One region of the Streptomyces sp. NPDC048603 genome, then DNA from elsewhere that is predicted to be linked to it. Evidence: riboswitches for the same ligand, from Rfam matches in the RefSeq annotation. Region 1 holds a riboswitch; each other region holds the start of a gene.
What was found. A riboswitch is a leader RNA that binds a small molecule or an ion and turns the genes downstream of it on or off. The one in region 1 is predicted to bind cyclic di-AMP.

Region 2: another riboswitch for cyclic di-AMP. It lies ahead of ACGFQ9_RS32640 (M23 family metallopeptidase); the one in region 1 lies ahead of ACGFQ9_RS04995 (peptidoglycan DD-metalloendopeptidase family protein).
Region 3: another riboswitch for cyclic di-AMP. It lies ahead of ACGFQ9_RS10240 (transglycosylase family protein); the one in region 1 lies ahead of ACGFQ9_RS04995 (peptidoglycan DD-metalloendopeptidase family protein).

Annotation. Positions count from the first base shown of each region.
Region 1 is NZ_JBICVY010000002.1:278,078-281,340, reverse strand. It holds gene ACGFQ9_RS05000 (SGNH/GDSL hydrolase family protein) at 1-62, opposite strand, end outside; gene ACGFQ9_RS04995 (peptidoglycan DD-metalloendopeptidase family protein) at 243-1,238, opposite strand; cyclic di-AMP (ydaO/yuaA leader) riboswitch at 1,243-1,438, opposite strand; gene ACGFQ9_RS04990 (tyrosine-protein phosphatase) at 1,656-2,462, shown strand; gene ACGFQ9_RS04985 (aspartate aminotransferase family protein) at 2,502-3,263, opposite strand, start outside.
Region 2 is NZ_JBICVY010000016.1:131,537-134,799, forward strand. It holds gene ACGFQ9_RS32630 (M16 family metallopeptidase) at 1-52, shown strand, start outside; gene ACGFQ9_RS32635 (M16 family metallopeptidase) at 73-1,440, shown strand; cyclic di-AMP (ydaO/yuaA leader) riboswitch at 1,690-1,848, shown strand; gene ACGFQ9_RS32640 (M23 family metallopeptidase) at 1,861-2,658, shown strand; gene ACGFQ9_RS32645 (GntR family transcriptional regulator) at 2,887-3,263, shown strand, end outside.
Region 3 is NZ_JBICVY010000004.1:88,348-91,610, reverse strand. It holds gene ACGFQ9_RS10245 (transglycosylase family protein) at 1-859, shown strand, start outside; cyclic di-AMP (ydaO/yuaA leader) riboswitch at 1,135-1,311, shown strand; gene ACGFQ9_RS10240 (transglycosylase family protein) at 1,315-2,040, shown strand; gene eno (phosphopyruvate hydratase) at 2,327-3,263, shown strand, end outside.

The sequences.
Region 1 (3,263 bases):
CCGAGCGCCGTATACGAGCCAATGGTCTGAAATGTCGAGTTCGTCGAGTCGTCGCCTGCCACGACGCCTTATCTTTCCCCGACACCTGTGACCTACGCGACCGTAGCCAGGGGTTGACGGACCGTGATCTTTGCCACCCGGACGGGCGGAATAGGCCCCGGCATGCGACCGGGGCCGGGAATCCCCCTCGGAATCCCGGCCCCGGTCACCTCCGCCGCGCGTGCGGCATCCCCCGGGTCCCGTCAGACGGAGACGCCCTTCGAGCGGAGGTAGGCCAGCGGGTCGATGTCCGAGCCGTAGCTCTGCGTGGTGCGGATCTCGAAGTGCAGGTGCGGGCCCGTGGAGTTGCCGGTGGAGCCGACCAGGCCGACCTCCTGGCCGGCGGTGACGGTCTGGCCGACCGAGACGGACAGCTGGGACATGTGGCCGTACTGCGAGTAGTGCCCGTCCGCGTGCCGGATGATGACCTCGTTGCCGTACGAGCCGGCCCAGCCGGCCGAGACCACGGTGCCCGCGCCGACCGCCTTGACGCTGGTGCCGAAGGTCGCGCCGAAGTCGACACCGGTGTGGGTACCGCTGGCCCACATGCTGCCGCTCGCCTTGTACGGGGTGTTGATGCCGGCGATGACCGGGGCCACGAAGCCGGCGGCGCTCGCCGGGGCGGCCGCGCGCTCACTGCGGGAGGCGGTGCCGGTCGTGGTCCGCTGCGGCGCGGCGGACTTGGGGGCGGACGGCTGCGGGGCGGCCGCCTGCGGGGCCTCCTCCTGCGGGGCCGGGACCTCCTCCTCGGGCGCCTCGGCCTCGGGGGCCGCCGGCTGCTCGGCGGGGGCCTCGGCCTGCCCGGCGTCCGCACCGTCCGCGCCGCTCAGGGTGAGCCGCAGGCCGGGGCGGATCAGGTCCGGGTTGGAGCCCACGGCCTCGCGGTTGCCGGCGTAGAGGCTGGGCCATCCGCCCGGAATGTCCTGGTCCTGGGCGATCTGCGACAGGCAGTCACCCGACACCACGGTGTAGACGGAGGGGGCCTGCCGCAGGGAGGCGGGCACCGCCTGGACCGGGGCGGCGGCCGGAGCCTGCGCGGGGAGTGCGGTGACGGTGGGCGCGGCCGGGAGCTCGACCGCGTTCGCGGAGGTGGCACCCAGCAGCGGGAGCGCGAGCGCCGCGCCGCCGGTGCCGGCCGCGACGAAACCGCGGGATATCGGGCGGGACTTGGGACGGCGGTGCTTACCCTTTCCGGGCATGGCGCATTCCTCTCCGTCGCCTGCGGGGTGAGCTGTCGGGTTCGGACTGGAGATGTCCGGCCGTTACCACGGCTTAACCCCGAGCCGTCCGGAATCAAAGATCCGGACGGCGGCCTACCTGGTTCCCCCGCTCCTGCCGTACACGTGAATGGTCTGGTTGCGGTTTCCCGGGCGGCGGCAGGATTCGGCGTTCCACCCGGATCGGGGCTGACCGTAATGCAGTTCGGGCGCACCGAACAAGCTGCGAATTTCCGCGAATGAATCACCGGGGCAATGGATCAACGGAATTCCGGTCACCCTGCGTCCATTCCGCATCCGCAACACCCTTACGGAGTAGGGAATTGGAGTTCCGCGGTCAGCCACTCAACGTCACCGTATGATCCTGCTCACGAGCACCACCGACGCGGAGGAGTGCGTGTGACTCAGCAGATACCCGGCACCCCGTCCACTGAGCCCGAACTGTCCGGAGTGCGCAACTTCCGTGATGTGGGCGGCTTGTCAGCCTCCGATGGACGGAGGGTCAGATCGGGAGTTCTGTTCCGAAGCGGACATCTGGCGCATGCCACCGAAACCGATACAGAGTTTCTCGCATCGCTCAAACTCCACACGATCTTCGACTTCCGCAACGCCGCGGACCGGGCACTGGAGGGCCCCGACGTCGAGCTGCCGGGTGTCCGGAATGTCAACATTCCTCTCTCCGACCCGGCGGACGGCAAGGAGTTCTGGAGGATGGTCCGCGACGGCGACCTGACCCAGCTGCGCGCGCTGCTCGGCGAGGGCCGGGCCGCGGAACGCATGACCCGCTCCTACCGGCAGTCGGTCCTGACCCGGACCGCCGAGCACAGCCGGGTGGTGCACGCCCTGGCCGCGGACAGCGTGCCCGCCCTGCTGCACTGCGCGGCAGGCAAGGACCGGGCCGGGGTCTCCGTCGCGGTCACCCTGCTCGCGCTCGGCGTCGGGCGTGAGGCGATCCTGGCGGACTACCTGGAATCCAACGCCCCGCACCGCCGCTACCGGATCCGCCGCAGCGGCGACACCCCGGAAGCCCGCTCGCCCGAGGTGATGGAACTGCTCGCCCCGCTGTTCGACGCCCGCGCCGAGTACCTCACGGCCGCGTTCGACACCATCGAGGAGACCTGGGGCGGCGTGGACGGCTACCTGGCCGGGGGCCTCGGGCTCACGCCCGGGACCCTCGACACCCTGCGCACGCGGCTCCTCGTCTGACGCACGACGTCTGACGCGCCGGCAGGCCGGAGCGGGCCGTCACCGGTTGGCGACGGCCTGCTTCACCAGCGTCCGGCCGAACTCCCACATCAGCCCGCCGCCCTGGTGCGCCTCGTCCATGACGTCCCGGAACGCGGTGACGAACCGCTCCACGTCCCGCTCGTCGACGATCAGCGGCGGAATGAGCTTGATGACCTCCAGGTGGTCCCCGGAGACCTGGGTGAGGATCCGGTGCTTCCGCAGCAGCGGAACCACCACCATCTGGGCGAACAGCCCCTTCCGGGCGGCCTGCAGCATCGCCCAGCGGCTGCGCAGCCCGAGCGAGGACGGGCGCCCGAACTCGATGCCGATCATGAGCCCTCGCCCGCGGACCTCGTAGAGCAGCTCGTACTCGTCCACCAGCGCGGCGAGCCGCCCCCGCAGCAGGTCGCCCGTCGCCCGGGCGCGGTCCACGATCCCCTCGTCCTCCATCACCGAGAGCACCGCCAGGCCCGCCGCCATCGCCTGCGCGTTGGAGCCGAAGCTGGCCGAGTGGACGAGCACCCGGTCCATGGACGAGTAGACCTTCCGGAAGATCCACTCCCGCCCGAGGGTGGCCCCGACCGGCACGTATCCGCCCGAGAGCGCCTTGGCCACGCACACCAGGTCCGGTTCCACGCCCTTCTCGTGCTGGTACGCGTAGAAGTCCCCGGTGCGTCCGAGCCCGGTCTGCACCTCGTCCGCGATGAGCAGGGCCTTGTGCCGGTGCAGCAGTTCCTGGGCCGCCCGGAGGAATCCGGGCGGTGCCGCGTGCACCCCCTT
Region 2 (3,263 bases), on a different contig from region 1:
CGCCGACGCCGACGATGCCGAGAACGACGAGAACGAGGGGGCGGAGCAGTGAGCGACACCGCAGCCGTCACGATGACCTTCCACCCGCAGCCGCAGGCCGGCGCACCCAAGCCGTGGGCCTTCCCCGCTCCCGAGCGCGGCACCCTGCCCAACGGCCTGACCGTGCTCCGCTGCCACCGCCCCGGACAGCAGGTGGTGGCCGTCGAGATCTTCCTCGAGGCCCCGCTGGACGCCGAGCCCGAGGACCTGGACGGCGTGGCCGCGATCATGGCGCGGGCGCTGTCCGAAGGCACCGACAAGCACTCCGCCGAGGAGTTCGCCGCCGCGCTGGAGCGCTGTGGTGCCACCCTCGACGCGCACGCGGACCACCCCGGCGTCCGGGTCTCCCTGGAGGTCCCCGCCTCCCGGCTGCCCAAGGCGCTGGGCCTGCTCGCCGAGGCGCTGCGCGCCCCCGCCTTCGCCGACGGCGAGGTGGACCGGCTGGTCCGCAACCGGCTCGACGAGATCCCGCACGAGCTGGCCAACCCGCAGCGCCGGGCCGCCAAGCAGCTCTACAAGGAGCTGTTCCCGGCCGCCACGCGGATGTCGCGGCCGCGCCAGGGCACCGAGGAGACCGTCGCCCGGATCGACTCCGCCGCCGTACGCGCCTTCTACGAGGCCCACGTACGCCCCGCCACCGCCACCGCCGTCGTCGTCGGCGACTACACCGGCATCGACCTGGACGCGGTGCTGGCGGACACCCTGGGCGGCTGGACCGGCGGCAGCGCCGCGCCCCGTCCGGTGCCCCCGGTGAACGCCGACGACACCGGGCGCGTGATCATCGTGGACCGGCCCGGCGCGGTTCAGACGCAGCTGCTGATCGGCCGGATCGGGGCGGACCGGCACGACCGCGTGTGGGCGGCCCAGGTGCTCGGCACGTACTGCCTGGGCGGCACCCTGACCTCCCGCCTGGACAAGGTGCTGCGCGAGGAGAAGGGCTACACCTACGGGGTGCGCGCCTTCGGGCAGGTGCTGCGGTCCACCCAGGAGGGCACCGGAGCGGCCATGCTGGCCATCAGCGGCTCCGTGGACACCCCGAACACCGGTCCGGCGCTGCAGGACCTCTGGAAGGTGCTGCGGACGCTGGCCGAGGGCGGCCTGACCGACGCCGAACGGGACGTGGCGGTGCAGAACCTGGTGGGCGTGGCCCCGCTGAAGTTCGAGACCGCGGCGTCCGTCGCCGCCACCCTCGCCGACCAGGTCGAGCAGCAGCTCCCGGACGACTACCAGGCGCAGTTGTACGCGCGGCTGGCCGAAACCGGCACCGTGGAGGCCACGTCGGCCGTCGTCAGCGCCTTCCCGGTGGACCGCCTGGTCACGGTGCTGGTCGGCGACGCGTCGCAGATCGAGGAGCCGGTACGGGCGTTGGGCATCGGCGAGGTGACCGTGGTCGCCAACTGACCGCGGTGACACCCGGTTTGGCGCCGGGCGGCTGAGTCCGGCCGACGTCAAACGGGTTTCGGGCCATGAGGTCCTGGCGGGTTGTCCGCCAGGACCTCATGCGTCTCGAATGCCCCTTTTACGGGTGGGGTTGCCCGTATGTCGTGTGGCGTACGCAACAAAAAGCCGTGTCCATTTGGTGATCGAGTGATGATCCGCCTAGCGTCGGTCTCGCTGTCCGTCAGCTGCAACAGCCGCACCCGCGGCACCGGACAGCGATCGCCGAGTCCCCGTCAGGCGCGAGCCTGGGGAGCCGGGGACCCACATCAGTCCCTGGGGTGAATCGGACCTCCTCCGCGGAGGGGTCCGTAGGAGACCTTCCTGCTCCGAACCCGTCAGCTAACCCGGTAGGCGAGAGGGAAGGAAAGGATCACCCTTTTCATGGGCACTCGTGGCGCCGGCAAGCACCGTGGTTCCAGCCGCCTGACGAAGAAGACCGCCGGCATAGCCGGGATCGCCGCGCTCGCCACCACCGGCGTCATCGGCGCCTTCGCGGCCCCGGCCTTCGCGGCCGACAACGACAGCGCGCCGCAGGACCCGGCCCTGAACCACATCAGCATCGGCGATGACGCGGCCGTCGAGATCGAGGCCCAGGCCGACGCCCAGCAGGCCGCCGCCGAGACGGCCGCCGAGGCCGCTGCCCTCAAGGCGCAGGCCGAGGCCGAGGCCAAGCAGCGGGCCGCCGAGGCCAAGCGCATGGCCGAGGCCAGGGCGAAGGCGGAGCGCGAGGCCAAGGAGCGCGCCGAGCGCGAGGCCGAGCGCAAGCGGCTGGGCACCTTCGTCTCGCCGCTCGCCGACTCCTACGTCTCCACCCAGTACAAGGCCGGCGGCGGCATGTGGTCCTCCGGCAGCCACACCGGCATCGACTTCCACGCGGCCTCCGGCACCGTGGTCCGCGCCGTGGGCATGGGTACCGTCGTCGAGGCGGGCTGGGGCGGCGCCTACGGCAACAACGTGGTCATCAAGCACGTGGACGGCACGTACACCCAGTACGGCCACATGTCCTCGCTCAGCGTCCGCGTCGGCCAGCAGGTCACCCCGGGCCAGCAGATCGGCCTGTCGGGCTCCACCGGCAACTCCAGCGGCCCGCACCTGCACTTCGAGGCCCGCACCGGCGCCGACTACGGCTCGGACGTCAACCCGATCACGTACCTGCGCAATCACGGCGTCACCGTCTGACCGGACGGAAGACCCCGAAGGTCTCCGAAGGTCTCCGAAGACCCTGAAGACCCGAAGATCCCGAAGAAGGCCCCGGCTCACCGAGCCGGGGCCTTCTTCCGTCTCCGGATCCTTCCGTTTTCCCGTCCGTACTCGGAAATTCCCGCGCGCTGCCATACAGTTCTTGGATCGGTATCCGATCGGTACCGGTGTCGAATCGGCGGCTCGTAATCAGGCGGAGGTCCGGTCTTGCGTATTCCTGCGCATGCGGTGTGTACGGCAATTCGCGACGACATCGTCACCGGCGTATTCGCACCCGGCGGCAGACTCACCGAGGAGCTGCTGGCCCGCCGTTACGGAGTCTCCCGGGTCCCGGTCCGCGAGGCGCTGCGCACCCTGGAGTCCGAGGGGTTCGTGATCACCCGGCGGCACGCCGGGGCGTGCGTGGCCGAGCCGACCGAGCAGGAGGCGGCCGATCTGCTCGAGCTGCGGATGCTGCTGGAGCCGCTGGCGGCGGCCAGGGCGGCCCGGCGGCGTACCGACGCCCACCTGAAGGTGCTGCGCGGGCTGGTCAGGCTGGGCCAGGAACGGGCCAGGCAGGGGCAGGGCGAGGACCTGCGGGCGCT
Region 3 (3,263 bases), on a different contig from region 1:
GCGGCAGGCCGAGGAGAAGGAGCGGGCGGAGAAGGCCCGCTACTCGGAGCTCCAGCAGTCCGATCCGGCCGGCACCCCCGGCGGGGTGTTCATGCCGGGCGTTCCGGCCATGCCGGCCCCGATGCCCCCGACCGTGGAGCCCGCCGCTCCGGTCGCCCCCACCGCGCCGGTGGCCCCGGTGGCGCCCGAGCAGCAGCCGACCGCCCCGACCGCGCCGACGGCCCCGACCGCTCCCACCCCGCCGCCGTTCACCGGCAACCCGACGGCCCCGCCGATCACGCCCACCACGCCGACGACTCCCGGCACTCCGGGCACTCCGGGCAATCCGAACACTCCCGGTACTCCCGGCAACCCGAATACTCCGGGTACTCCCGGCAACCCGAACACTCCGGGCACTCCCGGCAGTCCGACCACGCCGGCCGTGCCGACCACCCCCGGTACGCCGACCTCCCCGGCGGACCCGTCGGTCCCCGCGACCCCGGGCGCCACCCCCGGTGCGCCGGACGCCGCGAACGCGTCCACCATCTCCACCACGACCGCGGACCCGGCGGCGACCCCGTCCGCCGCTCCGTCAGCTGCCGCCGCGCAGCAGGGCGCAGCCGCGCAGACCGACCCGGCGGCGGGCACCGGACGCCACCGCGGGGCAGCCGCGGTCGAGACTCCCGCCACTTCTGACACGCCGGCCCCGCAGTCCGGTTCCACCTACACCGTGAAGTCCGGTGACAGCCTGACGAGCATCGCGGACGCCAAGGGAGTGAAGGGGGGCGCGAAGGCCCTCTACGCGGCCAACGAGCAGGTCATCGGTACCGACGAGGACCTCATCAAGCCGGGTCAGAAACTGGATGTAACCGCGGAATAGGGCCAGTTCGAGCAGCCGAAAAGGGCTCAATGTCCCTTTCGTTCAAATGAGACTTGCGTCTCTTCCGCTCAACTGGCGTGTCCTCCCTGTGACCTTCCGCGAAGTGGCCCCTCACCTGCGCAAACACCCCTTCGGGGAGCGCAAGTAGGGGCCATTTCGGGCTCGGAACCCCGATTGAACATCCGGGCAGGACCTGTCTACCTTCTGAATCGCTCGCCACCGCGGGCCCCTTCGACCGCATCGCCGAGTCCTGCCGGCGGGCGGAGGGAACAGTCGTCGCGCAAGCGCCGAAGGCAGGAGCGGGGGAACCACAGGTTTTCCGCCGGAACGCGACCGTTCTGACCGACGGTCACCGACCGGCTAGGGGTAAAGCCACGCGCTAGGACGCGAGGCCGGGCAACTCATCCGCCCGAACCCGACAGCTCACCTCGCAGGCGTCGGTGAGGAGAAGTTCCATGCTGCTTTCCGGCAAGGGCAAGCACCGTCGCGCCTCCAAGGCCACCCGCATCGTCACGCTGGCCGGTGTCACCGGTGCCGCGATCGCCGCCCCGCTGATGGCCGCGGGCACCGCGAACGCCGCCACCGCCTCGCAGTGGGACACCGTCGCGAAGTGCGAGTCCGGCGGCAACTGGTCGATCAACACCGGCAACGGTTACTACGGCGGCCTGCAGTTCTCGTCCTCCACCTGGGCGGCGTTCGGCGGCAAGAATTACGCCCCGCAGGCCAACCAGGCCAGCAAGGCGCAGCAGATAGCCGTCGCCGAGAAGGTCCTCAAGAGCCAGGGCAAGGGTGCCTGGCCGCACTGCGGCAAGGGCCTGACCAACTCCGCCTACAACGGCGGCTCCACGGGCGGCAACTCGAACGGCTCCTCGTCCAAGGCGAAGTCCGAGAGCAAGAAGACGCAGTCGAAGAAGGAGACGAAGCGCACCGAGACCGTCACCCGGTCCGAGCGCGCGCAGACTCCGGCCCCGACCAAGCCCGCGGCCAAGCCGGCCACCCCGGCCCCGGCCGCGCCGAAGACCGGCAACGGCTCCTACGAGGTCAAGACCGGCGACACCCTCGGCGCGATCGCCGACGCCCACCAGGTCCAGGGTGGCTGGGAGAAGCTGTACGACCTGAACAAGGACATCGTCTCGGACGCCGACCTGATCTTCCCGGGTCAGAAGCTGAAGCTTTCCTGACGTCTGCTCGAACTCTTCCCACCGCCTTCCCGGCGGCAGGACATCCGCCCGGCGCGATACCCACGCGCCGGGCGGTCGTGTGTGGCCGGGCGGCCCCCGCCGGGGCCGGGACGGGGCCTCAGCCGGGGCCGTATGTCCGGGAAGACGGGTATTCGGGCCCTTTTTCGTCCCAGGACCCGGGCGGTCGACCGGCCGACCCTCCTGCTCCGGTTAGGCTCTAGTCCGGCAGGGGTCGTGCCACGGCCCCCGATGCCGCCGCACACCTAGCGTCACATCCCAGAAGGAGATGCTCGTGCCGTCCATCGACGTCGTCGTAGCCCGGGAAATCCTGGACTCCCGAGGCAACCCCACGGTCGAGGTCGAGGTTGGCCTCGACGACGGCAGCACCGGCCGTGCTGCAGTCCCCTCGGGTGCCTCCACCGGTGCCTTCGAGGCCATTGAGCTCCGCGACGGGGACCCCAGCCGTTACATGGGCAAGGGTGTCGAGAAGGCCGTCCTCGCCGTCATCGAGCAGATCGGCCCGGAGCTGGTCGGCTACGACGCCACCGAGCAGCGCCTGATCGACCAGGCCATGTTCGACCTGGACGCCACCGACAACAAGGGCTCCCTCGGCGCCAACGCCATCCTCGGTGTCTCCCTGGCCGTGGCCCACGCCGCGTCCGAGGCCTCCGACCTGCCCCTGTTCCGCTACCTCGGCGGCCCGAACGCGCACCTGCTGCCCGTTCCGATGATGAACATCCTCAACGGCGGTTCGCACGCGGACTCCAACGTGGACATCCAGGAGTTCATGATCGCGCCGATCGGTGCGGAGTCCTTCTCCGAGGCGCTGCGCTGGGGCACCGAGGTCTACCACACCCTCAAGTCCGTGCTGAAGGGCAAGGGTCTGTCCACCGGCCTCGGCGACGAGGGCGGCTTCGCCCCGAACCTGGGCTCCAACCGCGAGGCCCTGGACCTCATCCTCGAGGCCATCAAGCAGGCCGGCTACGTCCCGGGCAAGGACATCGCGCTCGCGCTCGACGTCGCCGCCTCGGAGTTCTACAAGGACGGCAAGTACAACTTCGAGGGCCAGGCCCGCTCGGCCGCCGAGATGACCGAGTACTACGAGGAGCTCGTCTCCGCGTACCCGCTGGTCTCCATCGAGGACCCGCTGTTCGAGGACGACTGGGCCGGCTGGAAGGTCATCACCGAGAAGCTCGGTGCCAAGGTCCAGCTCGTCGGTGACG